One region of the Streptomyces sp. CA-142005 genome, then DNA from elsewhere that is predicted to be linked to it. Evidence: riboswitches for the same ligand, from Rfam matches in the RefSeq annotation. Region 1 holds a riboswitch; each other region holds the start of a gene.
What was found. A riboswitch is a leader RNA that binds a small molecule or an ion and turns the genes downstream of it on or off. The one in region 1 is predicted to bind S-adenosylmethionine.
Positions count from the first base shown of each region.

Region 2: it holds a riboswitch for S-adenosylmethionine, as region 1 does, so the genes downstream of both, thrC (threonine synthase) here and ACQPXS_RS39710 (amino acid ABC transporter permease) in region 1, are expected to answer to the same signal.
Region 3: it holds a riboswitch for S-adenosylmethionine, as region 1 does, so the genes downstream of both, ACQPXS_RS15235 (aminotransferase class V-fold PLP-dependent enzyme) here and ACQPXS_RS39710 (amino acid ABC transporter permease) in region 1, are expected to answer to the same signal.

Region 1 is NZ_CP192078.1:8,596,616-8,604,183, reverse strand. It holds gene ACQPXS_RS39730 (LLM class flavin-dependent oxidoreductase) at 1-177, opposite strand, end outside; partial or broken gene ACQPXS_RS39725 (GNAT family N-acetyltransferase) at 479-1,305, opposite strand; gene ACQPXS_RS39720 (ABC transporter substrate-binding protein) at 1,349-2,368, opposite strand; gene ACQPXS_RS39715 (amino acid ABC transporter ATP-binding protein) at 2,421-3,212, opposite strand; gene ACQPXS_RS39710 (amino acid ABC transporter permease) at 3,209-4,189, opposite strand; SAM riboswitch class IV at 4,561-4,672, opposite strand; gene ACQPXS_RS39705 (glutathione S-transferase C-terminal domain-containing protein) at 4,751-5,638, opposite strand; gene ACQPXS_RS39700 (putative leader peptide) at 5,703-5,825, opposite strand; gene ACQPXS_RS39695 (NAD(P)/FAD-dependent oxidoreductase) at 5,978-7,147, shown strand; gene ACQPXS_RS39690 ((2Fe-2S)-binding protein) at 7,144-7,446, shown strand; gene ACQPXS_RS39685 (FAD-dependent oxidoreductase) at 7,439-7,568, shown strand, end outside.
Region 2 is NZ_CP192078.1:4,796,315-4,803,882, reverse strand. It holds gene ACQPXS_RS22505 (alpha,alpha-trehalose-phosphate synthase (UDP-forming)) at 1-120, opposite strand, end outside; gene ACQPXS_RS22500 (glucosyl-3-phosphoglycerate synthase) at 195-1,139, opposite strand; SAM riboswitch class I at 1,269-1,409, shown strand; gene thrC (threonine synthase) at 1,427-2,710, shown strand; gene ACQPXS_RS22490 (MoaD/ThiS family protein) at 2,707-2,982, shown strand; gene ACQPXS_RS22485 (cold-shock protein) at 3,414-3,620, shown strand; gene groL (chaperonin GroEL) at 3,948-5,570, shown strand; gene ACQPXS_RS22475 (DUF397 domain-containing protein) at 5,648-5,860, opposite strand; gene ACQPXS_RS22470 (helix-turn-helix domain-containing protein) at 5,844-6,683, opposite strand; gene ACQPXS_RS22465 (hypothetical protein) at 6,799-7,032, shown strand; gene ACQPXS_RS22460 (hypothetical protein) at 7,029-7,241, shown strand; gene ACQPXS_RS22455 (NADH:flavin oxidoreductase) at 7,356-7,568, shown strand, end outside.
Region 3 is NZ_CP192078.1:3,205,154-3,212,721, forward strand. It holds gene ACQPXS_RS15215 (NYN domain-containing protein) at 1-1,077, opposite strand, end outside; gene ACQPXS_RS15220 (hypothetical protein) at 1,120-1,359, opposite strand; gene ACQPXS_RS15225 (rhomboid family intramembrane serine protease) at 1,515-2,258, shown strand; gene ACQPXS_RS15230 (Lrp/AsnC family transcriptional regulator) at 2,255-2,536, shown strand; gene ACQPXS_RS15235 (aminotransferase class V-fold PLP-dependent enzyme) at 2,589-3,965, opposite strand; SAM riboswitch class IV at 4,128-4,244, opposite strand; gene trpD (anthranilate phosphoribosyltransferase) at 4,320-5,384, opposite strand; gene qcrB (cytochrome bc1 complex cytochrome b subunit) at 5,504-7,141, opposite strand; gene qcrA (cytochrome bc1 complex Rieske iron-sulfur subunit) at 7,138-7,568, opposite strand, start outside.

The DNA.
Region 1 (7,568 bases):
CTCGATGGTGACGAAGTCGAGGAGGCCGCGTTCGGCCTCGGCGACCAGATCGGCCCAGTAGCCGGCGGTGAACAGGTCCCGGGGGCGGGCGACCGGCTCGCGCCAGGACGCGGGGTGCCAGCCGGTGCCGTCCAGGGCGACGGCAAGGTGCAGAAGGGTAGCGGGAGTTGAGGACACTTCGGTGCCTTCCTTGATGTCCGTACGAGAACACCGGCTCGCGAGGGCAGGCGTCGGCGAGGGCGAGCGCGGCAGGGGCGGATCCGGGCCGTGCGGCTGGGCAGGCCGGGGAGAAGAGGTCAGTGGCGACAGAGCGCGGCGGACACGCGCTGGAGATCTATGTGCGGCCGGGATATCAGGCGGACCGAGCGGTACGGGCGCGGGGCGCACAGCGGGAGTACGCGTGTCACGGCCGTCACCTCCGTCCGTCGGGCGCGCGGGCGGGCCGGGTGGGCGACCGCCTCGCGGATCTCGTCATGACTCACAACGCGCGGCCGCCTTCGGTTGTTCCCGTACGGCCGACCGCGATTGTTCCCGCGCTGCCGGCCCGCCGGCGCATGTCCGAGCTGCGGACCCGCTCGCCTGGTTCCGCACTGCGCACCCGCACGATGCGCGAGCGGCGGCGCAGGGTGAAGCCGATCGACTCGTAGAGCCGGATCGCCGGTGTGTTGCCGGCGGCGGCGTGCAGGAACGGGTGTCCCCCCGCTCCCGGATCCCGAAGGCGACCGCACGCACCAGGCGGGTTGCCAGGCCCCGGCCGCGGTGACCGGGATCGGTGCAGACGGCGCTGACCTCGGTCCAGCCCGGCAGCCGTAGCCTCTCCCCCGCCATCGCGATGAGCCGCCCTTCGTGCCGGATGCCGAGGTAGCCGCCCATCTCGACGGTCCGCCGGAGGAACGGGCCGGGCCGGGTCCGGGCGACGAGGTCGAGGATCTCGGGGACGTCGTCGGTCCCGAGCCGTACCGCTTCCGGGGCGGGTTCGGCACGCAGTGCGGTGTCCACCAACTGCACGCCCTCCCCGTCGGCTTCGACCCGCCAGCCGTCGGGCACCCGGTCGACGGGCTTGACCCGTACGGCGGTTGCCGGGCTCAGGAGGGTGCGCAGGTCGGCCCAGGCGGCCGGATCGGCGGGGTCGTCGAGGGCGGCGAAGGCGTAGATGCCGTCCTCGTACCGGGCGGCGCGGCCGACCCGTTCGGCGAGGTGGGCGTGCGGGCCGGTCAGGGCCGCCCAGACGGCGTTGTCGAGGGCCGGGTCGTCGGTCGGGGGCTGGACTCCGCCTCCGCGGAGGCCGGTTTGAGGGGACGGCACGACAGGCGGTGCCTCTCTCGGCTCGGTTCGGTTGCACGGTGGGTCATGAGTTGTCCAGCGGCAGGCCGGGCGGATTGACCTCGGACTTGGCGACGGCCTCGTTGGAGAGGTGGTAGGCGGCCAGCCACTTGGCGTACTGCCCGTTTTCGATCAGGTGGTTGACGGCCGCGGCGATGGGCTTCGCCAGGCCGCTGTCCTTCTTGGCGGTGGCGGCGATCAGCCCCTGGAGCGAGGCGCCCGCGCCGGAGAAGGTGCCCGCGCTGCGGGTCGCCTTGGGGGTGCCCGCGGTCTTCGCGATGTTGTAGGCGATGCCCGGATTGGGCCCGAAGAAGGCGTCGATCTTGCCGCTGTCCAGGGCCAGATAGGTGCCGTTGCGGTCGGGGTAGTACTTGACGGTGAGGTCCTTGCCCTCGCTCTGGAGCTTCTTCTTCCACTCCAGGAGGATCTTCTCCTGGTTGGTCCCGGAGCCGACGGAGACGGTCAGCCCGGCGAGCTTCTCGTAGTCGCCGTCGAAGTTCCACGTGCTGGACTTGCGCACCTCGAAGCCGAGGTTGTCCTGCCGGTAGGAGGCGAACTCGTACTTCTTCTTGCGCTCCTCGGTGTCGGTGACGTTCGAGAAGGCGACGTCGACCTTGCCGCTGTCGATGCCGACGAAGAGGTTCTCCCAGGTGAAGTTGCGGATCTCGGGCTTCAGTCCGAGCACGGCGGCGACCAGCCGGCCGAAGTCGGGTTCGGCGCCGGTGAGGGTCTTCTGGTCGCTGCCGACGTACGCCAGTGGCGCGAAGCCGGCCGGCAGGGCGCCGACGCCGATGGTGAGCCTGCCGCTCTTGCGTACGGAGGCGGGCAGTTGCGCGCTGATGGACTTGACCTCGGAAACCTTCAGCGTGGTCTGCTTGGCGGCACCGTTGGAGAGCCGGCCGACGGTCACGCTGCCGGCGGCGTCGGTGGTGGTCGCGGCGTCGCTGTCACCCCCGCAGGCGGCGAGCCCGGTGGCGAGGGTGGCGACGGCGGTCGCCGCGGTGATGCCGCGTATCAGGCCGCGTCGGGAAAGGTGGCTGCGCATGGCTGTCCTTGTCGTTCGGAAGTGTCGTTCGGGAACTGCGGTGGGTGCGGGGTCAGAGGACCTTGGCGAGGAAGTCCCGGGTGCGTTCGTGCCGGGGCCTGTCCAGGACCTCCTGGGGCGGTCCCTGTTCGACGATCCGGCCGCCGTCGAGGAAGACGATCCGGTCGGCGACCTCGCGGGCGAAGCCGATCTCGTGGGTGACGATGACCAGGGTGGTGCCGCTGGTGGCGAGGTCCTTGATGACGGAGAGCACCTCGCCGACCGTCTCGGGATCGAGCGCGGAGGTCGGCTCGTCGAAGAGGATGATGCCGGGCCGCAGCGCGAGGGCGCGGGCGATGGCGACGCGCTGCTGCTGTCCGCCGGAGAGCTGGCGCGGGTAGGCGCCGGTACGGTCGCCGAGGCCGACCCGGGTGAGCAGGTCGCGGGCCAGATCCAGCGCTTCGGGCCTGGTGAGCTTGCCGGTGGCGACGGGCGCGGCGGCGACATTGTCGAGTGCGCTCAGGTGCGGGAAGAGATGGAAGTTCTGGAAGACGAAGCCGATGCGGCTGCGCTGGGCCAGGATGGCGCGCTCGCTGAGCTCCTTGAGCCGGCCGTCGCTGCCGCGTTGGACGCCGATCGGCTCGCCTCCGACGCTGACGTGGCCGACCTCGGGTTTCTCCAGGTGGTTGACGACGCGCAGCAGGGTGGACTTGCCGGAGCCGGAGGGGCCGATGACGACGGTGACCTCGCCGGGGCGCACGGTCAGGTCGATACCGTCGAGCACGCGGTGGGTGCCGTACCACTTGTGGACGCCGTGGACCTCCAGTGCGGCCGGGGTGGTCTCGAGGCTGTCGGTGGCGGTCATACGGCGGCCTCCCTGCGCAGCCGGGCCCGGAACTCGCCGAGGCCCGCGCGCGCCTTCTGCAGCGGGGTCGGCGGCAGGGTGCGGGTGGCGCCCCGCGCGAAGTACCGCTCGACGTAGAACTGGACGACGGACACGGCGCTGGTGAGGATCAGGTACCAGACGGTGGCGACCAGCAGCAGGGGCACGATGTCGCCGGGGTAGGTGCTGCCCATGGTCTGCACGGAGCCGAAGAGGTCGAGCAGCGAGACGTAGAACACCAGCGAGGTGCTCTTGACGAGGCCGATGAGCTGGTTGACGTAGTTCGGTGTGATGGACCTGAGAGCCTGCGGGAAGACGATCCGGGTGAACTGGTAGCCCGTGGGCAGGCCGAGTGCGGCGGCCGCCTCGTGCTGGCCCTGGTCGACGGAGATGATGCCGCCGCGTACGACCTCGGCCGCGTACGCTGCCTCGTTGAGGCTGAGCCCGACCACGGCGACAGTCATGTCGGTGGCGAGCCTGGACTCGTCGAAGCTGACGAAGGCGGGGCCGAAGGGGATGCCGAGGCTCAGCGTCTTGTACAGGGCGCTGAAGTTGTAGAGGAAGATCAGGACGACGATCAGCGGCACCGAGCGGAACAGCCAGGTGTAGGTCCAGCTCACGGCGCGCAGTACCGGGCTGCCGGACTGCCGGCCGAGGGCCAGCAGGATGCCGCCCAGGAGTCCGAAGACGGCGCTGAGCGCGGCGACTTCGAGGGTGACGAGGAGTCCGTCGAGGACGGTGGGGCGCAGGAACCAGTAGCGGAAGCGGTCCCACTGGTAGAACGGGTTCGTGGCCAGCCCGTGCAGGAACTGCGCGACGAGCACGAGGACGACGGCGGTGGCGATCCACCGTCCGGGCCGGCGCAGCGGCTGAACTCGCTGCGCTTTCAGGGGGGTTGTCGGGGTGGCGGCTGGCGGCGCCTCGGCGAGGGAGACGGCGGCGCCTGGGGGTTCACTCATGGCGGGCTCCGGCGGAGTCGGACACCCGGCTCGCGGCGCGCGGGTGCGGGCACCGCTACGGCACTACGGCACGAGGCGGCGGCGCACGGCGGCGCGCGGGAACCGGGGGCTGGGCGGGCGGGACGGCACACCACGGCTGCGATGTGCGTCAGGAACGCGAGGCGGGAGAAGGGGGGCTGGAAAGGTCGTCAGCCCTGGCAGCGGGCAGAGCCCGGTGCGGTACACAGTGCGCTGTTGACGCGGAGCAGATCGACGGCGCGGTCGGCGACGAGGAGCCCGCCGTATGACCGTACGCAGCCCTGGGGGCGGCTCGCGGCCGTCCTGGGAGCTGCGTACATGGCGTCACCTGTCACTGTTCCGGCCCCGCGGGGCCCTCGCGCTTACCGAAAACGTCATTCCGGTCCGGTCGTCACCTGGGGCACCCCACCGCGGTGCGAGGGTTGCCGGTCAGCGAGCCAGGGCTTGGCGCTGACGCTCATGACCGTTCTGAGCCGTAAGTAAGGCAGTTGCCCGTTCGAATGTCAACGGCCGTCCGCGTGGTGGACGCCGTCCGACCGTTGCTCACCTGCGGGAAGCGTCCTGGGCGGCCGCGGCGTGGCGCGCCCAGTCCAGGATCTGGACGGCCGCTCCGGCGGCCTCCAGGCCCTGGCAACGGCCGTGGTGGCGGCGGGAGATGCCGTCGAGGTCGAGAGGGCGGCCGAAGGCGGGGTGGGCGGCCAGGCGGCCTGCGTAGGCCCACAGGGCGCGGTGGCCGGCGATGCGGTGGACGGCGGAGGCGTCGAGGTGACAGCGGTGGACGGTGTCCAACTGCACCAGGGCGACCCACAGTTCCACGTCGGCCGCGGTGAGCCGGCCGTCGACCAGGTACTCCTCCGCGGCCAGCCGGTTGTCCAGCCGGCCCAGGGTGTCCAGGAGGACGTCCAGGGCGGCGGCCCGCTCGGCGGGGTCGGTGCCGGCCTGACCGGCGCGCTGCGCGGCCTCCTCGATGCCCTCGGCACACATCCGTTCGACGGCCTCGATCACCGACTCCAGGCCGCACGGGTACAGGGCGGCGCGGCCCTCGTGCGGGAAGCGGTCGAGGTCGCGCAGGATGTCGCGGGCGTGGGTGCTGACGATGCGTCCGGACCAGTCGTCGCTGAGCACGGGCGCGAGGGCCGGGCCGGTGTAGCGGTGGGCGCTCGCCTCGTACAGCGGGCGCAGCGCGGAGTGGCCGCCGCCGGGACAGTCCGGTACGGCGGGCAGGACCGTGACCGGACAACCGCCGTCCAGGCCGAGGAGGTGGTGGCCGACGGCGAGGCGCAGCCCGTCGGGGCAGGCGGTCGACAGATGGAGCCGGTAGCGGTGCGGCACGGCGTAGTGGCCGCTACGCGCGTCCCGGCCGATCCGGCCCCGGAAGACGGGGGCGGTGCGGTGGGCGGGCGGGAGGGTGGCGAGCGGAGTGGTGGACATGCGTCTCCCCGGGTGGTGGGCGTGCGGAAGTGCGGCGTCGGCCGAGGGGCGCGCGGCGCCCGGCTCAGCGGTGGCCGCTGATCGCGCTGCAGACGCGCAGCAGGTCGATGTGCCGGCGGGAGGTGAGCAGGGGCGCGCGCAACGGCGTGCGGCCCGCGAGGCCGGTGACCGTGTCGAGGCACGTCATGATTCCCTACCTGTTCACTAGGATTCCCACTCCGGAGTGTCGATCCGGCATCCGGCGCCGTCAAGGGGGCGTCCACGCCTGGGACGTGCGTGTGGTCGGCCGAGCGTGCCGGAGGTCTCCTCAGAAACGGCACCATGTGACATAGTACTGGCGTGGCAAAGGGACTGACCTGCGATGTCGTGGTGGTCGGGGCCGGCATGGTCGGCGCGGCCTGCGCCCTGTACGCCGCGCGGGCCGGGCTCGACGTGCGGGTGGTGGACCGGGGCCCGGTGGCCGGCGGCACCACCGGCGCCGGCGAGGGCAACCTGCTCGTCTCCGACAAGGAACCCGGACCCGAGCTCGAACTTGCCCTGCTGTCCGCCCGGTTGTGGGCACGGCTGGGCGACGAGCTGGGAGCGGCGGTCGAGTACGAGCCCAAGGGCGGCCTCGTGGTCGCCTCCAGCCCCGAGACCCTCGCCGCGCTGCACGCGTTCGCGGCCGGCCAGCGCTCCGCGGGAGTCGTGGCCGACCCGGTGACCGCGGACCGACTGCCCTCCCTGGAACCCCACTTGGCTCCCGGCCTGGCGGGCGGGGTGCACTATCCGCAGGACGCCCAGGTCATGCCCGCCCTCGCCGCCGCCCACCTGCTCCGCGCCTCCGGCGCCCGCCTGCACACGGGCCGGACGGTGACCGGGGTGCTGCGCACGGCCGACGGCGCGGTGGCCGGCGTCCGTACCGACCAGGGCGACCTGCACGCACCGGCCGTGGTGAACGCGGCCGGCACCTGGGGTGGCGACCTCGCGGCGCTCGCCGGCGTCCGGCTGCCGGTGCTCCCCAGGCGCGGCTTCGTCCTGGTCACCGAGCCACTGCCGCGGATGGTGCGGCACAAGGTGTACGCCGCCGACTATGTGGCCGACGTCGCGAGCGACTCGGCCGCCCTGCGCACCTCGCCGGTGGTGGAGGGCACGGCCGCCGGTCCGGTGCTGATCGGCGCGAGCCGGGAGCGGATCGGCTTCGACCGCTCGCTGTCGCTTCCGGCCGTACGGGCGCTCGCGGCCGGGGCCATCGGACTGTTCCCGTTCCTGCAGCGGGTGCGCGCGCTGCGGACGTACGCGGGCTTCCGGCCGTACCTGCCCGACCACCTCCCGGCGATCGGCCCCGACCCCCGCGCGCCGGGGCTGTTCCACGCCTGCGGACACGAGGGCGCCGGCATCGGACTCGCCACCGGCACCGGGCAGTTGATCGCGCAGACGCTCACGGGGAAGACCCCGGAACTGGATCTCACGCCGTTCCGGCCGGAGCGGTTCGAGGGACACGACACCGACCGAGGCGACACGCCATGAATCCCCTGGAGCTGGCCCGGGCCCAGCCCGGCGAGGCCTTCACCGTCACCTTCGACGGGCGGCCCCTCGCGGCCCTGCCCGGGCAGACGGTCGCGGCGGCGCTGTGGGCGGCGGGGGTGACCTCCTGGCGCAGCACCCGCGGGGCCGGCCGGCCGCGCGGGGTGTTCTGCGGAATCGGGGTGTGCTTCGACTGCCTGGTGACCGTCAACGGCCGGGCGAACCAACGGGCTTGCCTGGTGCCGGTACGGCCGGGCGACGTGATCCGCACACAGGAGGGGACGGGACGGGACGATGACTGAGCGAGCGCACCTCGCCGTCGTCGGGGCGGGCCCGGCGGGGCTCGCCGGGGCACTGGCGGCGGCCGCCCGGGGCGTACGGGTCACCCTCGTCGACGCGGCCGAGCAGGCGGGCGGCCAGTTCT
Region 2 (7,568 bases), 3.8 Mb from region 1:
CCCGCCGCCGCCCCGCTTGGCGTGCAGCGAGCCGTTCTCGTCCACCGTGTACGAAACCGGGCCGCGATTGGACGCGACCAGCACCCGAGCCTTCTCGGCAGCACCCTGCGTGGAAGCCATGGTCCTCAACCTAGCCCGGCCCGGAAACGCTCAAACGTACGGCCACGCCCGGCACGCCGACGTATACGACCGGTTCACGCCACCTTGCGCTCGGCATATTCCGCGATCTCCACCATCGGCGGCCGTTCCTCGGTGTCCACCGAGTAGGTGCGTGGCTCGAAGCCGTCCTCGCCGCGCTCGAACTGGGTGAGGGCGGGGCGGATCAGATGGCCGCGGGCCAGCCGGAGCTGGGCCGTGCGGTAGATCGCGGCGGCCATCCGGCCCAGCGCCTGCCCGTCCTGGTGGCGGTGCTTGCGCACGCCCAGGTCCACCTGGGCCAGCGCGTCGAGACCGACCAGGTGCAGGGCGTCCACCAGCATGCCCAGCTCCACGCCGTACCCGACCGGGAACGGCAGCTGCTCCAGCAGCGAGCGCCGGGCCGCGTACTCGCCGCCCAGCGGCTGCACGAATCCGGCCAGCTGCGGCCAGTGCATGTTCAGCAGCGGGCGGGCCATCAGCTCGGTGACCCGGCCGCCCTGGCCGGCCGTCCCGGCGAGCGGGCGGTCGTACATGCCCTTGACCAGGTCCACCCCGGGGTCGGTGAGCAGCGGGCCGACGATCCCGGAGACGAAGTCGGAGGAGAACTCCCTCAGGTCCGCGTCGATGAAGCAGACGATGTCCCCGCCGGTCACCAGCAGCGAGCGCCACAGCACCTCGCCCTTTCCGGGGACGGCGGGGATGCGGGGCAGGATCTCGTCCCGGTGAACGACCCGCGCGCCGGCGGCGGCGGCGACCTCGGAGGTGCGGTCGGTGGAGCCGGAGTCGACCACCACGATCTCGTCGACGAGCGGGACCCGCTCCACGAGGTCGTGCCGGATGACCGCGACGATGTCTCCGACCGTCTCCTCCTCGTTGAGCGCGGGCAGCACGACGGAGACCGACTGGCCCGTGCGCTGCTTGGCAGCAAGGATCCTGTGCAGCGGGCGATCGGTCACCGACCAGGAACGGGTGGCCAGCCAGCGCTCGACTTCTTCCAGCACGGTCAGCGGCTCCTCACGTGTCTCGCGGTTCGGACGGCTATCTCAACTGTCCTGGCCTTCGGTTACAGTCTTGAACAACGTCGGTGACCATCGCATGTCGGGGTCGGCGGCGCGCTCACAACTGCATACCGCTCATCCAGAGGGGCAGAGGGACACGGCCCGATGAAGCCCCGGCAACCCCCCTGAGTCGAACTCGTTCACGCGAGGCTCCCGGCCAGGGAAGGTGCCAAATCCGTCTCACGGCGAGATGCGTCGTGAGGAAGATGAGGAGAAAGGGCCTCGCCTCCATGGCTGTGCAGACAGTTGCAAGCTCCACCGATTCCACCGTCGACCTCGGTCCCGCCGCGGCCCTGAGCTGTCGCGAGTGCGGTCACCGCGTCCCCCTCGGCCCGGTGTTCGCCTGCGAGGAGTGTTTCGGCCCGCTGGAGATCGCCTACGACTTCTCCGCCTACGACACCGAAGAGCTGCGCCGTCGCATCGAGTCCGGCCCCGCGAACATCTGGCGGTACGCGCCGCTGCTGCCCGTCCCGGCCGACGTGGCCGACAAGCCGAACCTGAACCCGGGCTGGACCAAGCTCGTCAAGGCCGACAACCTCGCCGCCGAACTGGGCGTCACCGGCGGCCTGTTCGTCAAGGACGACTCCGGCAACCCGACCCACTCCTTCAAGGACCGCGTGGTCGCCCAGGCCCTGGAGGCCGCCCGCGCCTTCGGCTTCACCACCCTGTCCTGCTCCTCCACCGGCAACCTCGCCGGTGCCGTCGGCGCCGCCGCGGCCCGCGCCGGCTTCCGCTCCTGCGTGTTCATCCCGCACGACCTGGAGCAGGGCAAGGTCGTCATGGCCGCGGTCTACGGCGGCGAGCTGGTCGGCATCGAGGGCAACTACGACGACGTGAACCGCTTCTGCTCCGAGCTGATCGGCGACCCGGCCGGCGAGGGCTGGGGCTTCGTCAACGTCAATCTGCGGCCGTACTACGCGGAGGGCTCCAAGACCCTCGCGTACGAGATCTGCGAGCAGCTCGGCTGGCGGCTGCCCGACCAGATCGTGGTCCCGATCGCCTCCGGCTCCCAGCTGACGAAGATCGACAAGGGTCTGCAGGAGCTGATCAAGCTCGGTCTGGTCGAGGACAAGCCGTACCGGATCTTCGGTGCGCAGGCCGAGGGCTGCTCGCCGGTGTCCACCGCCTTCAAGGCCGGGCACGACGTCGTACGGCCCCAGAAGCCGAACACCATCGCCAAGTCCCTCGCCATCGGCAACCCGGCCGACGGGCCGTACGTCCTGGACATCGCGCGCCGCACCGGCGGTGCCGTGGAGGACGTGACGGACGAGGAAGTCGTCGACGCCATCAAGCTGCTGGCCCGCACCGAGGGCATCTTCGCGGAGACGGCGGGCGGTGTGACCGTCGGCGTCACCCGCAAGCTGCTCAAGGACGGCGTCCTGGACCCGACCAAGACCACGGTGGTCCTCAACACCGGCGACGGCCTGAAGACGCTGGACGCGGTTGCCGGGACCGGCCTCACCGCCACCATCCGACCGACCCTGGACTCCTTCCGAGAGGCTGGCCTCGCATGAGCGTGACCGTTCGCATCCCCACCATCCTGCGCACCTACACCGGCGGTCAGGCCGAGGTCGCCGCCGAGGGCGCGACCCTCGCCGAGGTCATCGCCGACCTGGAGAAGAACCACACCGGCATCGCCGCGCGCGTCCTGGACGACCAGGGCAAGCTGCGCCGGTTCGTCAACGTCTACGTCAACGACGACGACGTCCGCTTCGAGCAGGGACTGGAGACGGCGACCCCGGACGGCGCCGGTGTGTCCATCATTCCGGCCGTCGCCGGCGGCTGATCGTTACCTTGGGTAACTTCGGTTACGCGCTGTTCATCGAATTGCCTCCTCCGTAAGAGAAGCGGAGGAGGCAATTCTGCGTGATTAAGCGCGGTAGAGTTGGGGAACGCGCCCTCGGACCACCGGTCGGGGGCCCTGTATTCATGCCGCACGCCCGACAAGAAGTAGCCAAAGTGCGTGGGTTATATGCGGCTTTTGTGGCGGTTTGCTGAGCCCGACTTGCCCTGAAGTCAGGCGAATTCTCCGCACATTCCGGACCGTTCCCGTCCAGAATTCTCGTCCGATTGACCTGTTGCAGACGGCAGTTGGACAGATACATTCAGCCGCGGTCGACGCGTTCCGGCGCACGCCCCCGACCGATGGGGGGTGAGGTCTGACCCGGGTCCGCGAAGTGTGGATCTGTGCAAGGGCCAGTAATAGGGGAGTTAGGCATGGCTCAGGGCACCGTCAAGTGGTTCAACGCGGAGAAGGGGTACGGCTTCATCGCGGTCGACGGTGGTGCGGATGTTTTCGTCCACTACAGCGCGATCCAGATGGACGGTTACCGCACCCTGGAAGAGGGGCAGCGGGTCGACTTCGAGATCTCGCAGGGCCAGAAGGGCCCGCAGGCGGACATGGTCCGGCTGGCGACCAGCTGAAGCACGCGTCGACTGTCAGCGACGTTCTTCGTTCATCTTCGAAGGGCTCGCACCTCGCTCGGGGTGCGAGCCCTTCGTCATGCCCGGGGTGGCCCGTGTTCGCGGGCGGCTGACGGGGGTGCCGTACCCCGTAGGCGCTTGCACTCGACCATGCCGAGTGCTAATCATTGGCGTTAGCACTCTGAAGGTGAGAGTGACAGTGAAGGACCGGGTCGGTGAGGCCCGCAGGCCGGGTGGGGCAAGGAACCACGAGGCCGGCGAGCCGTCCGTCGCGGGCGCGGGCGCGGTCCGAAGGAATCACCCCCAGTCCTGGAGGGACCACTTCACATGGCCAAGATCATCGCGTTCGACGAGGAGGCGCGGCGCGGCCTCGAGCGCGGCATGAACCAGCTCGCGGACGCCGTGAAGGTGACGCTCGGCCCCAAGGGCCGCAACGTCGTCCTCGAGAAGAAGTGGGGCGCCCCCACGATCACCAACGATGGTGTCTCCATCGCCAAGGAGATCGAGCTCGAGGACCCGTACGAGAAGATCGGCGCCGAGCTGGTCAAGGAAGTCGCCAAGAAGACGGACGACGTCGCCGGTGACGGTACGACCACCGCGACCGTGCTCGCCCAGGCCCTCGTCAAGGAAGGCCTGCGCAACGTCGCCGCGGGTGCCAACCCGATGGCCCTGAAGCGCGGTATCGAGAAGGCCGTCGAGGCCGTCTCCGCCGCCCTGCTGGAGCAGGCGAAGGACGTCGAGACCAAGGAGCAGATCGCCTCCACCGCGTCCATCTCCGCCGCCGACACCCAGATCGGCGAGCTGATCGCCGAGGCCATGGACAAGGTCGGCAAGGAAGGCGTCATCACCGTCGAGGAGAGCAACACCTTCGGTCTGGAGCTGGAGCTCACCGAGGGCATGCGCTTCGACAAGGGCTACATCTCCGCCTACTTCGCGACCGACATGGAGCGCATGGAGGCGTCGCTCGAGGACCCGTACATCCTCATCGCCAACTCCAAGATCAGCTCCGTCAAGGACCTGCTCCCGCTCCTGGAGAAGGTCATGCAGTCGGGCAAGCCGCTGCTGATCATCGCCGAGGACGTCGAGGGCGAGGCCCTGTCGACCCTGGTCGTCAACAAGATCCGCGGCACCTTCAAGTCCGTCGCCGTCAAGGCCCCGGGCTTCGGTGACCGCCGCAAGGCCATGCTCGGCGACATCGCCATCCTCACGGGCGGCGAGGTCATCTCCGAGGAGGTCGGCCTCAAGCTGGAGAACGCGACCCTGGACCTCCTGGGCCGCGCCCGCAAGGTCGTCATCACCAAGGACGAGACCACCATCGTCGACGGTGCCGGCTCCTCCGAGCAGGTCAACGGCCGCGTCAACCAGATCCGCGCCGAGATCGAGAACAGCGACTCGGACTACGACCGCGAGAAGCTGCAGGAGCGCCTGGCGAAGCTCGCCGGCGGTGTCGCGGTCATCAAGGCCGGCGCCGCCACCGAGGTGGAGCTCAAGGAGCGCAAGCACCGCATCGAGGACGCCGTCCGCAACGCCAAGGCGGCCGTCGAGGAGGGCATCGTCGCCGGTGGTGGCGTGGCCCTGCTGCAGGCCTCCCAGGTCTTCGAGAAGCTGGAGCTCGAGGGTGACGAGGCGACCGGCGCCAACGCCGTCCGCATCGCGCTCGAGGCCCCGCTGAAGCAGATCGCCGTCAACGCCGGCCTCGAGGGCGGTGTCGTGGTGGAGAAGGTGCGCAACCTGACCCCGGGCCACGGCCTGAACGCTGCGACCGGCGAGTACGTCGACCTGGTCGCCGAGGGCATCATCGACCCGGCGAAGGTGACCCGCTCTGCCCTGCAGAACGCCGCCTCCATCGCCGCGCTGTTCCTGACCACCGAGGCCGTCATCGCCGACAAGCCGGAGAAGGCCGCCGCGCCGGCCGGCGGCGGCATGCCGGGCGGTGACATGGACTTCTGATCCTCCCCGGATCACCTGTCCGTTCCGAGGGCGGCACTTCCAGCTTCCGGCTGGGGGTGCCGCCCTCGGGCGTGTACTCAGCTGTGGGGCCGCTTGAGGTGATCGACGAAAGCGGACCAGGCCGTGGGCCGGAACACGAGCTTCGGGCCGCGGGGGGTTTTGGAGTCGCGGACGGGGATGGCGGTGGGGAAGGAGTGGGTGACCTCCAGGCAGTTGTCGCCGCCTCCCCCGCTATAGCTCGACTTGTGCCAGATGGCCGCGCTCAGATCGTGGTCAGGGATGTTCCTCATGGGTGTAATCCTGCGCCAACGACTCGACCAGAGCTAGGGACTTCCCCGGCGAGAGTGCAGAGGCCACGAGGAGATCAAACGTGAACCTCAGTTGGGCGACGGTGGCCGGATCGTCCTCCAGCCGACCGGTGCCGACCCCTTCTGAGTAGACCAGCGGGGGCGCGTCCTCGAAGTCCATCAGCTTGAGGGCGCCCTTCATCGCCGTATGCGCTCCCGCGCTGAACGGCAGCACCTGCACGATGGCCCGGCTCCGGCGGGCCAGACCCGCGACGTGGTGCAAGGCTTGCGCCATCACCTCTCGGCCACCGGTCTCCCGGCGCAATGCGGCTTCGTCAAGTACGGCCCACAACATCGGCCTTGTTGGGTGGTCGAGCAGACGGATCCGTTCCATCCGCCCTTCCACCCACTCGTCGATGGTTTCCTCCGGTGCCGTCGGGTCGTAGGCGCGGTTCACAGCCCGTGCGTACGCGGGTGTCTGGAGCAATCCCGGGATCAGGAGCGGCGCGTACTCCCTGATCGCCGTAGCTCTCGCCTCAGCCTCCGCCGCTTCCGCGAAGTGCTCTGGATACTTCGACTTGGCCGCCGCCCCGCAGTTCCGCGTGAAGAAGCCCCCCGTCTCCAGCACCTCATCCAGCATCCGAGCGAACTCCGGCTGCATCCGCCGTGTCCCCGCCTCCAGTTGCCCGATGAACGACCCGCTCACGAACAGCCGTTGGCCCAACTGCTCCTGGCTCAGCCCCTTCCGCTCCCGGGCGTGCCGTAACTCCGCGCCCAGCAAGGCGCGCGGCGATGACGACGGATCGAGGTTCTTCGGTCCTGCCATGGCGACTCCTGGTCTGACAGCAGAGGTTGTTGGGGCGCCCTCTCTGGCCAGGTTAGAGCGCCGGCGGCCACGCTGTGTGGTGAACGCGAACACTCAGCGTGGAGGAATTGGCGCAATGGAGACGAAGGAATCGGCGGCGGACGAGCGGCCCGCCCGGAGTGCCGAGGAAGCGGTGGAGCGGCTGCGCGAAGCCCTGCGCGGCGTCGGGATCATCCTGCCGTCGCTGCGGATCGACCCGGTGACCGGCGCCCACGGGCATCCGTACGCCTTGGTCGACCTGGGCCGCTGCAACATCGGCGTCGCCTCGAGGCTGGCGGCGGTCGTTCGCGCGAAGGGCGGTGCCGCGTGAGCCGTGCACCCGTGTACGCCGTGGACCTGCGCAGCGGGCGGATCGGCGAGGTCATGGGGCGCGTGGGCGGGTACGTCCAGCTCCGGCCCATCGGCGGCGGCCGGGAATGGGACTGTCCGCCGGGGGAGCTGGGGGAGGCGCCGACGGACGAGGTGCTGCGGGAGCGGGCGCGACGGCTGAACCGGGACAGTGTGAGCGGCGTCACATAAGGGCTTCCTCCGGGGTGGAATGTGGGGCAGCGCATAGGCGATTACTTAAGGAGCTGCAACAATGCGTGCACACATACCGTCCGGTTGACTCAGCCACCCAGAGGAGCCCCCCACGTGACCGTCACGACGCCCGCCTCCCGCGCGGCCCAGGTCCTGTCCCGTCCGATCGCCCTCAACGGGCTCACGGTCCCCAATCGGATCGTGATGGCGCCGATGACCCGCATGTTCTCCCCGGACGGCATCCCCGGCGAGGACGTGCGCTCGTACTACTCCCGCCGGGCCGCCGCCGGGGTCGGCCTGATCGTCACCGAGGGCACGTACGTGGGC
Region 3 (7,568 bases), 5.4 Mb from region 1:
GAGCGCGGAGAGCTGCCCGAGGAGCCGGAGCCGCTGCTTCTCCAGCGGCATCTGCGGATAGCCGGTCTTGGTGACGTTGTAGCCGTCGACCACCAGATGCGCCTGCGGCAGCGCCAGCAACTGGTCCAGGATGGCCGGATCGTTCTCCGACAGGGCGCGCGCCGCGATGTCCTTCGGTGTCATTCGTCCCGGTTCGACCGCGTCCACGGTCTCGGCGGGCCGTACGGACACGGGCGGCAGGGCGAGTTCGCGCCTGAGGCCCTGGGTCGCGTCGAGCAGGGTGTCGAGCAGCAGCCGTACCCGCATGTCCTCCACGCTGCGGCCCTCGCGGGCGGCGCGGCGGGTGGCCTCCAGCGCGGACTCCGCCTCGCCGAGCCGGGCCTTGAGCCGGCGGGACTCGCTCTCGGCGGCCGACACCCGCAGGTGCGCCTCGGCGCGTACGGCGTCCATCTCGCCGTGGGCCTTGCGCAGGGCGGCCTCGCCCCGCTTGACGTCGCTGAGGGCGGCCCGGAGCTTGCGGTGCAGCGACTCCGCTTCCTTCTTCGCCGACTCCAGCTCCGTACGCAGCCGTTCGCTCTCGGCGCGGGTGTGCTCGCGGGCCTGGGCCAGCTCGGCGCGCAGCCGCTCCAGCTCGGCCCGGTTCTCCTCGTCGGCGCGTTCGGCGTCCGCGCGCTGGACCTCCTCGCCGGCCGCCGTGACCAGCTTCACCCAGCCCGTCGGGCGCAGTACGTAGGCCGCGGCCGCCACGTCGAGCGGGTCCGCGGCCGGGAGCGGCGAGCCGGAGTCGAGTGCGCCGGCGAGTTCCGGCTGCGCCTCTCTGAACTTCTCCCCGATCCGCTGCCGGAACAGCGCATCGGTCTCCAGCGCCGCCGCCATGGCGTTCCCGGCGAACTTCGCCCGGCGACTGGGGGTGAACCGGGCGTACTGCCTCAGCTGGGCGGGGAGTTCCGAGACGGTCAGAGCGCCGAAGCCGTCCGAGATGATCTGGACGACTTTCCGGCGCACCCCGTCGGGCAGCGGACGGTCAAGCACCTCGGCGGTGCCGTCGCCCGGCCCCCCGCCTGTGGTCTCCACCATCCGTCACACCCCACTACTTCAACTTCTTCGGGGCCGCTCCGCTCAGGAGCCGGCGCCCGGCCTGTCCACGAGTTCCACCTGGTCCACCGCGTTGCACCAGCGGCACCGCACCGACTCGATGGTCTCACTGACCACCTCGCGCTCCTCCACGGTCGGCTCCCCGGCCAGATCGAGGTGGACGTACTCGACGACCTTCGAGGAACGCGTCACGTCGAACCGGGTGAGGTTGCCGCACAGGGTGCAGCGCCATCGGGTGGTGGCGGTCGGCAGGGGAACCGTCATCGTGGCTGTCCGCTTCCTTCTCGTAGTCGCTCGCCGCGCCGCCGGCCGACGCGTGTGGCCGTAACCCTACGGCCTGGCGGCAACTCGCCGCTGGTCCGTTCGCGGCGGCGAGGCGGTCTGTCCGCTTGCGTCCCGTTACGTCATGCTCTGTATTCATGATCAGCCAGTGGAGCAGGGCGGCCGGCAGGGCCTTCAGAGCGGTCCGGAGCACCTCAGCACCGATGACGTACGGCCTCATCGTCCTGTGCTGCCTGCTCTTCGTCCTGGGTCCGGCCTCGGGACTGACACCGGCATACGGCTCCGGGGACGGCCTGCAGGCCGCACAGCGGGCGTACTTCCGGCGCTGGGGCGTGGTTCCGGCCGAGCTGTTCGCCAGGCCGGTGCGGGAGGCCCTGACCCCCGCGACGGCCCTGTTCGTGCACGGCAGCTGGGTGCATCTGCTCGGCAACATGCTCTTCCTCTTCGTCTTCGGCGCGATGACCGAGGAACGGATGGGCCGGGTCGAGTTCACCCTCTTCTTCGTAGGCTGCGGCTATCTCGCCCTGCTCGGATATGCGGCCGCCAACGCCGCCTCCGACCAGTCGCTGGTGGGCGCGTCCGGGGCGATCTCGGCGGTTCTCGGAGCGTTCCTCTACCTGTTCCCGCGCGCCCGTGTCACCAGTCTTCTGCCGTTCCTGTTCTTCCTGCCACTGCGGTTTCCCGCGTGGATCGTGCTGCCGTTCTGGGCGGCGCTGCAGTGGGCGGCGGCGGAGCACAGCTCAGAGGGGCCCGGGGTGGCGTATCTGGCGCACCTCGTCGGCTTCGGTCTGGGCTTCGGCTACGCATGGGTCCGGTACAGCCGTACGACTAGAGTGAAGTGCGCCCCAGCTCCGGCACCCGAGGGAGAGAACCAGCCGTGATCACCGCGATCGTCCTGATCAAGACCAGCGTGGACCGGATCCCCGAGATCGCGGAGCAGATCGCTTCGCTGGAGTCGGTGAGCGAGGTCTTCTCCGTCACCGGCACGTATGACTTGATCGCGATGGTCCGGGTACGGCAGCACGACGATCTCGCCGATGTCATCCCCGGCCGGATCAGCAAGATCCCCGGTGTGGAGGGCACGGACACGCATGTGGCGTTCCGGACGTACTCGCAGCACGACCTGGAGGCCGCGTTCTCGATCGGCCTGGACAACTAGGGTTCGCCCCCGGTCGCCCACGCCGTCCCCCGCGCCCCCTCCCGGGTACTGATCACACCGCCGGCACGCAGCGGCCGTCCTCCGTGCGGTACGTCCACTTCGCGCCCTCGGTCACGAGTTCCCGGACCGCGGTGACGAAGCGGTCGACGTGCTCGTCCGGGGTGCCGGCGCCGAAGCTCACGCGGATGGCGTTGAGGGACTTCTCGCCCGGCTGGGCCTCGGGGGCGCCGCATTCGCCCTGGGTCTGGGGGTCGGTGCCGAGGAGGGTGCGGACCAGGGGGTGGGCGCAGAAGAGGCCGTCGCGGACGCCGATGCCGTACTCGGCGGACAGGGCCGCGGCGAAGTGGGAGCTGTTCCAGCCCTCGACGACGAAGGAGATCACGCCGACGCGCGGGGCGTCGTCGCCGAAGAGGGACAGCACCTTCACCTGGGGGACCTCGGCCAGGCCCGCGCGGACCCGGGCGATCAGGTGCCGCTCGCGCGCGACCAGGGTGTCCCAGCCGGCCTCGGTGAGCGCCTTGCAGGCCGAGGCGATGGAGTAGGCGCCGATCACGTTGGGCGACCCCGCCTCATGCCGCGCGGCGCTCTCGTGCCACTCCACGTCCACGCCGCCGTCCTGCCGCCGGGAGACCGTACGGCTGGCCCCGCCGCCCGCGAGGTACGGCTCGGCCGCGCGCAGCCAGTCGGCGCGGCCGGCCAGGACACCGGAGCCGAAGGGCGCGTACAGCTTGTGGCCCGAGAAGGCGACCCAGTCGACGTCCAGGTCACGGACGGACACGGGGTGGTGCGGGGCCAGCTGGGCGGCGTCCAGGACGATACGGGCGCCGTGCGCGTGGGCGGCCGCCGCCAGCTCCCGTACGGGCCACAGCTCGCCGGTGACGTTCGAGGCGCCGGTGACGCAGACCAGGGCCGGGCCGTGCCCCCCTTCCACGGACACCGTGCGGTCGGCGAGGGCCCGCTCCAGGGTCGCGACGGCCTGCTCCGGGGTGCGCGGGGCGTCGAGGTAGGTGACCTGGGCGTCCTGCCAGGGCAGCAGCGAGGCGTGGTGCTCGGTCTCGAAGACGAAGACCTGGCAGCCGGCCGGGAGGGCCCGGGCCAGGAGGTTCAGGGAATCCGTGGTGGACCGCGTGAAGATCACCTGGTCGTCGGGGCGGCAGTCCAGGAACTCGGCGACCGTCCTGCGGGCGTTCTCGAACAGGTCGGTGGACAGCTGCGAGAGGTAGCCGGCGCCCCGGTGGACGCTGCCGTAATACGGCGCGTAGGCGGCCACGTCGTCCCAGACGCGCTGCAGGGCGGGGGCGCTGGCCGCGTAGTCGAGGGCCGCGTAGGTGACCTCGCCGCCGGTGACGAGCGGCACGGTGACATCCCGGCCCAGAACGGGCAGCGGGGAGCAAACGGACTGGCCGGAGGCAGCGGTGAAGACGGACATGGGTGGACTCCCGTGAGAACGTACGCCGAAGACGGCGTACGGAAAGAAGAGAAAAGGGGGATGCGGAGGCGGGGCTCGGCGGCCCTATCGCATTCGCTTGCTCACGGAAGGCTCCCTCGATGACCAGGACCCCTGGTCCCGCGCTCTCAGCGGCGCGCGAGGGGTCCGCGCTTGCCGTAGACCTCGCTGCCTACGGCCTGGTCCTCACCCGGGGCACCCCGCCACGGACGGAGGGTTGCCGGACAGCCGGCCGGGGCCGAATGGCTGTCACTCATGACCTGGTACAGGAACGTACGGGAAATGATCGTCGTCCCGCAACCCGAGTCCGGATCGCGGGACGATCCCCGGTGGGCGCTAGGCGTTGCTCGCCGCCACCCACCGCTCCAGCGTCCGCTTCGCCGCACCCGAGTCGATCGACTCGGCCGCCAGCGCCATCCCGTCCCGCAGCTGCTCGGTCAGCGGCGCGTCCGTGGGCCGCAGCGCGACGAGCGCCGCCGCCGAGTTCAGCAGCACCGCGTCCCGTACGGCCCCTGTCTCACCGTCGAGCAGGCGGCGGGCGACCTCCGCGTTGTACGACGCGTCCGCGCCGCGCAGGGCCTCAACGGGGACGAGCTCGATGCCGACGTCCCTCGGGTCGAAGGTCTGCTCGGTGACCTTGCCGTCCCGGACGACCCAGACCCGCGAGGTGGCGGTCGTCGTCAGCTCGTCCAGGCCGTCGTCGCCGCGGAAGACCAGGGAGGAGTTGCCGCGCTCGGCGAGGACGCCCGCCACGATCGGGGCCATCCGCAGATCCGCCACGCCGACGGCCTGGGCGCGCACCTGCGCCGGATTGGTCAGCGGACCGAGGACATTGAAGGTCGTACGGATCCCCAACTGGCCACGGGCGGCGGCCACATGGCGCAGCGCCGGGTGGAACTTCACCGCGAAGCAGAAGGTGATCCCGGCCTCCTCGGCGACCTGCGGGACCCGCTCCAGCGGGAGGTTCAGATTGACGCCGAGCTTCTCCAGCACGTCCGACGCCCCCGACGCCGAGGACGCGGCCCGGTTGCCGTGCTTGACGACCTTCGCGCCGGTGCCGGCGACGACGATCGAGGACATCGTGGAGATGTTCACCGTCTTGGCACCGTCACCACCGGTGCCGACGATGTCGACGGTCTCCCCCGGCACCTCGATGACGTTCGCGTGGGCGTACATCGCGCGGACGAGCCCGGTGATCTCCTCCACCGTCTCGCCCTTGGCGCGCAGGGCCACGGCGAATCCCGCGATCTGCGCGTCCGTAGCCTCCCCGCGCATGATCCGGTCCATCGCCCATGCCGTGGCGTCCGCGCTCTGGTCCCGGCCCTCCAGCAGGGCGTTCAGTACCTCGGGCCAGGAACGGCCCGCCGCGGTGTCGCCTCCAGCGGGGGTCACAGCGCTCATCAGCCGCTCCTGGTGTCGTGAGAAACAGTGTGATCCCAGCCTATCCACCCCCGGACACGGCGAAGGGCCCCGTCCGTAAGCCGGACGGGGCCCATCAGCGTGGCGTGGCGACGCGGGGATCAGTGGTGGCCGTGGCCGCTCGTGATCTCCTTGTACTCGTCGACGGTCGGCTTCGGGATCTGGTTGTCCTCGCCGTAGTAGGCGTTGGACAGCCTCACCCGGAACTTCTCCGAGGCCGGCACCTTGCGCTCGACACCGTTCTCGTCGACCGTCGGGCCGATCTCGGCCGGCTCGTACTGGTGGTGAGCCGTGAGGGTGTGCAGCTGCTCCTGGCTGAGCGGCTCGTGCACCTCGATGAACTCACCGTGCGGCAGGCGCTTGATGATGCCGGTCTCGCGACCGTGCAGCACCTTGTCGCGGTCGCGGCGCTGCAGGCCCAGGCAGATCCGCTTGGTGATGAGGAAAGCGATGACCGGGCCGACGAAGAACCCGATCCGGACGAACCAGGTCACGGCGTTGATCGACAGGTGGAAGTGCGTGGCCCACAGGTCGTTGCCACCGCCGACCAGCAGGAGCAGGTACAGCGTCATCCACGCGACACCGAGGCCGGTGCGGGTCGGGGCGTTGCGCGGGCGGTCCAGGATGTGGTGCTCGCGCTTGTCGCCGGTGACCCAGGACTCGATGAACGGGTAGACCGCGATCGCCGCCAGCACCAGCGGGAAGATCATCAGCGGGATGAACACGCCCAGGACGAGCGTGTGGCCCCAGAGGTTGATCTCCCAGCCCGGCATGAAGCGGATCAGGCCCTCGGAGAAGCCCATGTACCAGTCGGGCTGGGCGCCGGTGGACACCTGGTCCGGACGGTAGGGGCCCATGGCCCAGATCGGGTTGATCTGGGCGACCGCCGCGATGGCCGCGATGACACCGAAGACCAGGAAGAAGAAGCCTCCGGCCTTGGCCATGTACACCGGCAGCAGCGGCATGCCGACGACGTTCTTCTCGGTCTTTCCGGGACCCGCGAACTGCGTGTGCTTGTGGTAGAAGACCAGGATCAGGTGGCCCACCATCAGGCCGAGCATGATGCCCGGCAGCAGCAGGATGTGGATCGAGTAGAACCGGGCGACGAAGTCGTGACCGGGGAACTGACCGCCGAAGAGGAAGAACGACAGGTACGTGCCGACGATCGGCACGGACAGGACCGCGCCCTCCATGAAGCGGACACCGGTGCCGGAGAGCAGGTCGTCCGGGAGCGAGTAACCGGTGAAGCCGGTGAACATGCCGAGGACGAACAGCAGGAAGCCGAACAGCCAGTTGATCTCACGCGGCTTGCGGAACGCGCCGGTGAAGAACACGCGCATCATGTGCACGAACATGCCGGCGAGGAAGATCAGCGCGGCCCAGTGGTGGATCTGCCGCATGAGCAGACCACCGCGCACGTCGAAGGAGATGTGCAGGGTCGAGTTGAACGCCTCGGACATCAGCTGTCCCTGCAGAGGGACATAGCTGCCGTGGTACTCCACCTCGTTCATCGACGGGTGGAAGAACAGCGTCAGATAGACACCCGTGAGGATGATGATGATGAAGCTGTAGAGGCAGACCTCACCCAGCATGAACGACCAGTGGTCGGGGAAGATCTTGCGCATGTTGGCCTTGGCCAGGGAGTAGATCCCGAGCCGGCCGTCGGCCCAGTCGGCGACACGCTCGCCGGCCGGGGCCTTCCCGCGAGAGCGGGGCGTCTCGTTCGCAGCAGTACTCATCCGCGCTCCCAGAATGCAGGACCGACGGGCTCCTCGAAGTCGCCGAGCGCCTGGAGGTAACCCTCACTGTCCACACCGATGCGCAGCTGCGGCAGGGCGTGGCCGGCGGGGCCGAAGATCACTCGGGCACCGTCGGTGAGGTCGAAGGTGGACTGGTGGCACGGGCACAGCACGTGGTGCGTCTGCTGCTCGTACAGCGAGATCGGGCAGCCGACGTGGGTGCAGATCTTGGAGAACGCGACGATGCCCTCGTGCGACCAGTCGAGCTCGCGCTTGTCCTTGATGTTGCCGGGCTGCAGCCGGACGATCATCAGCGCGGCCTTGGCGATCTCCGTCTGGAACTCCTCGTCCGTCTCCTCCAGCCCGTCGGGCTTGGCGAAGGTGAGGGAGCCGACGGCGACGTCCTCGGGGCGCAGCGGCTGGTTGG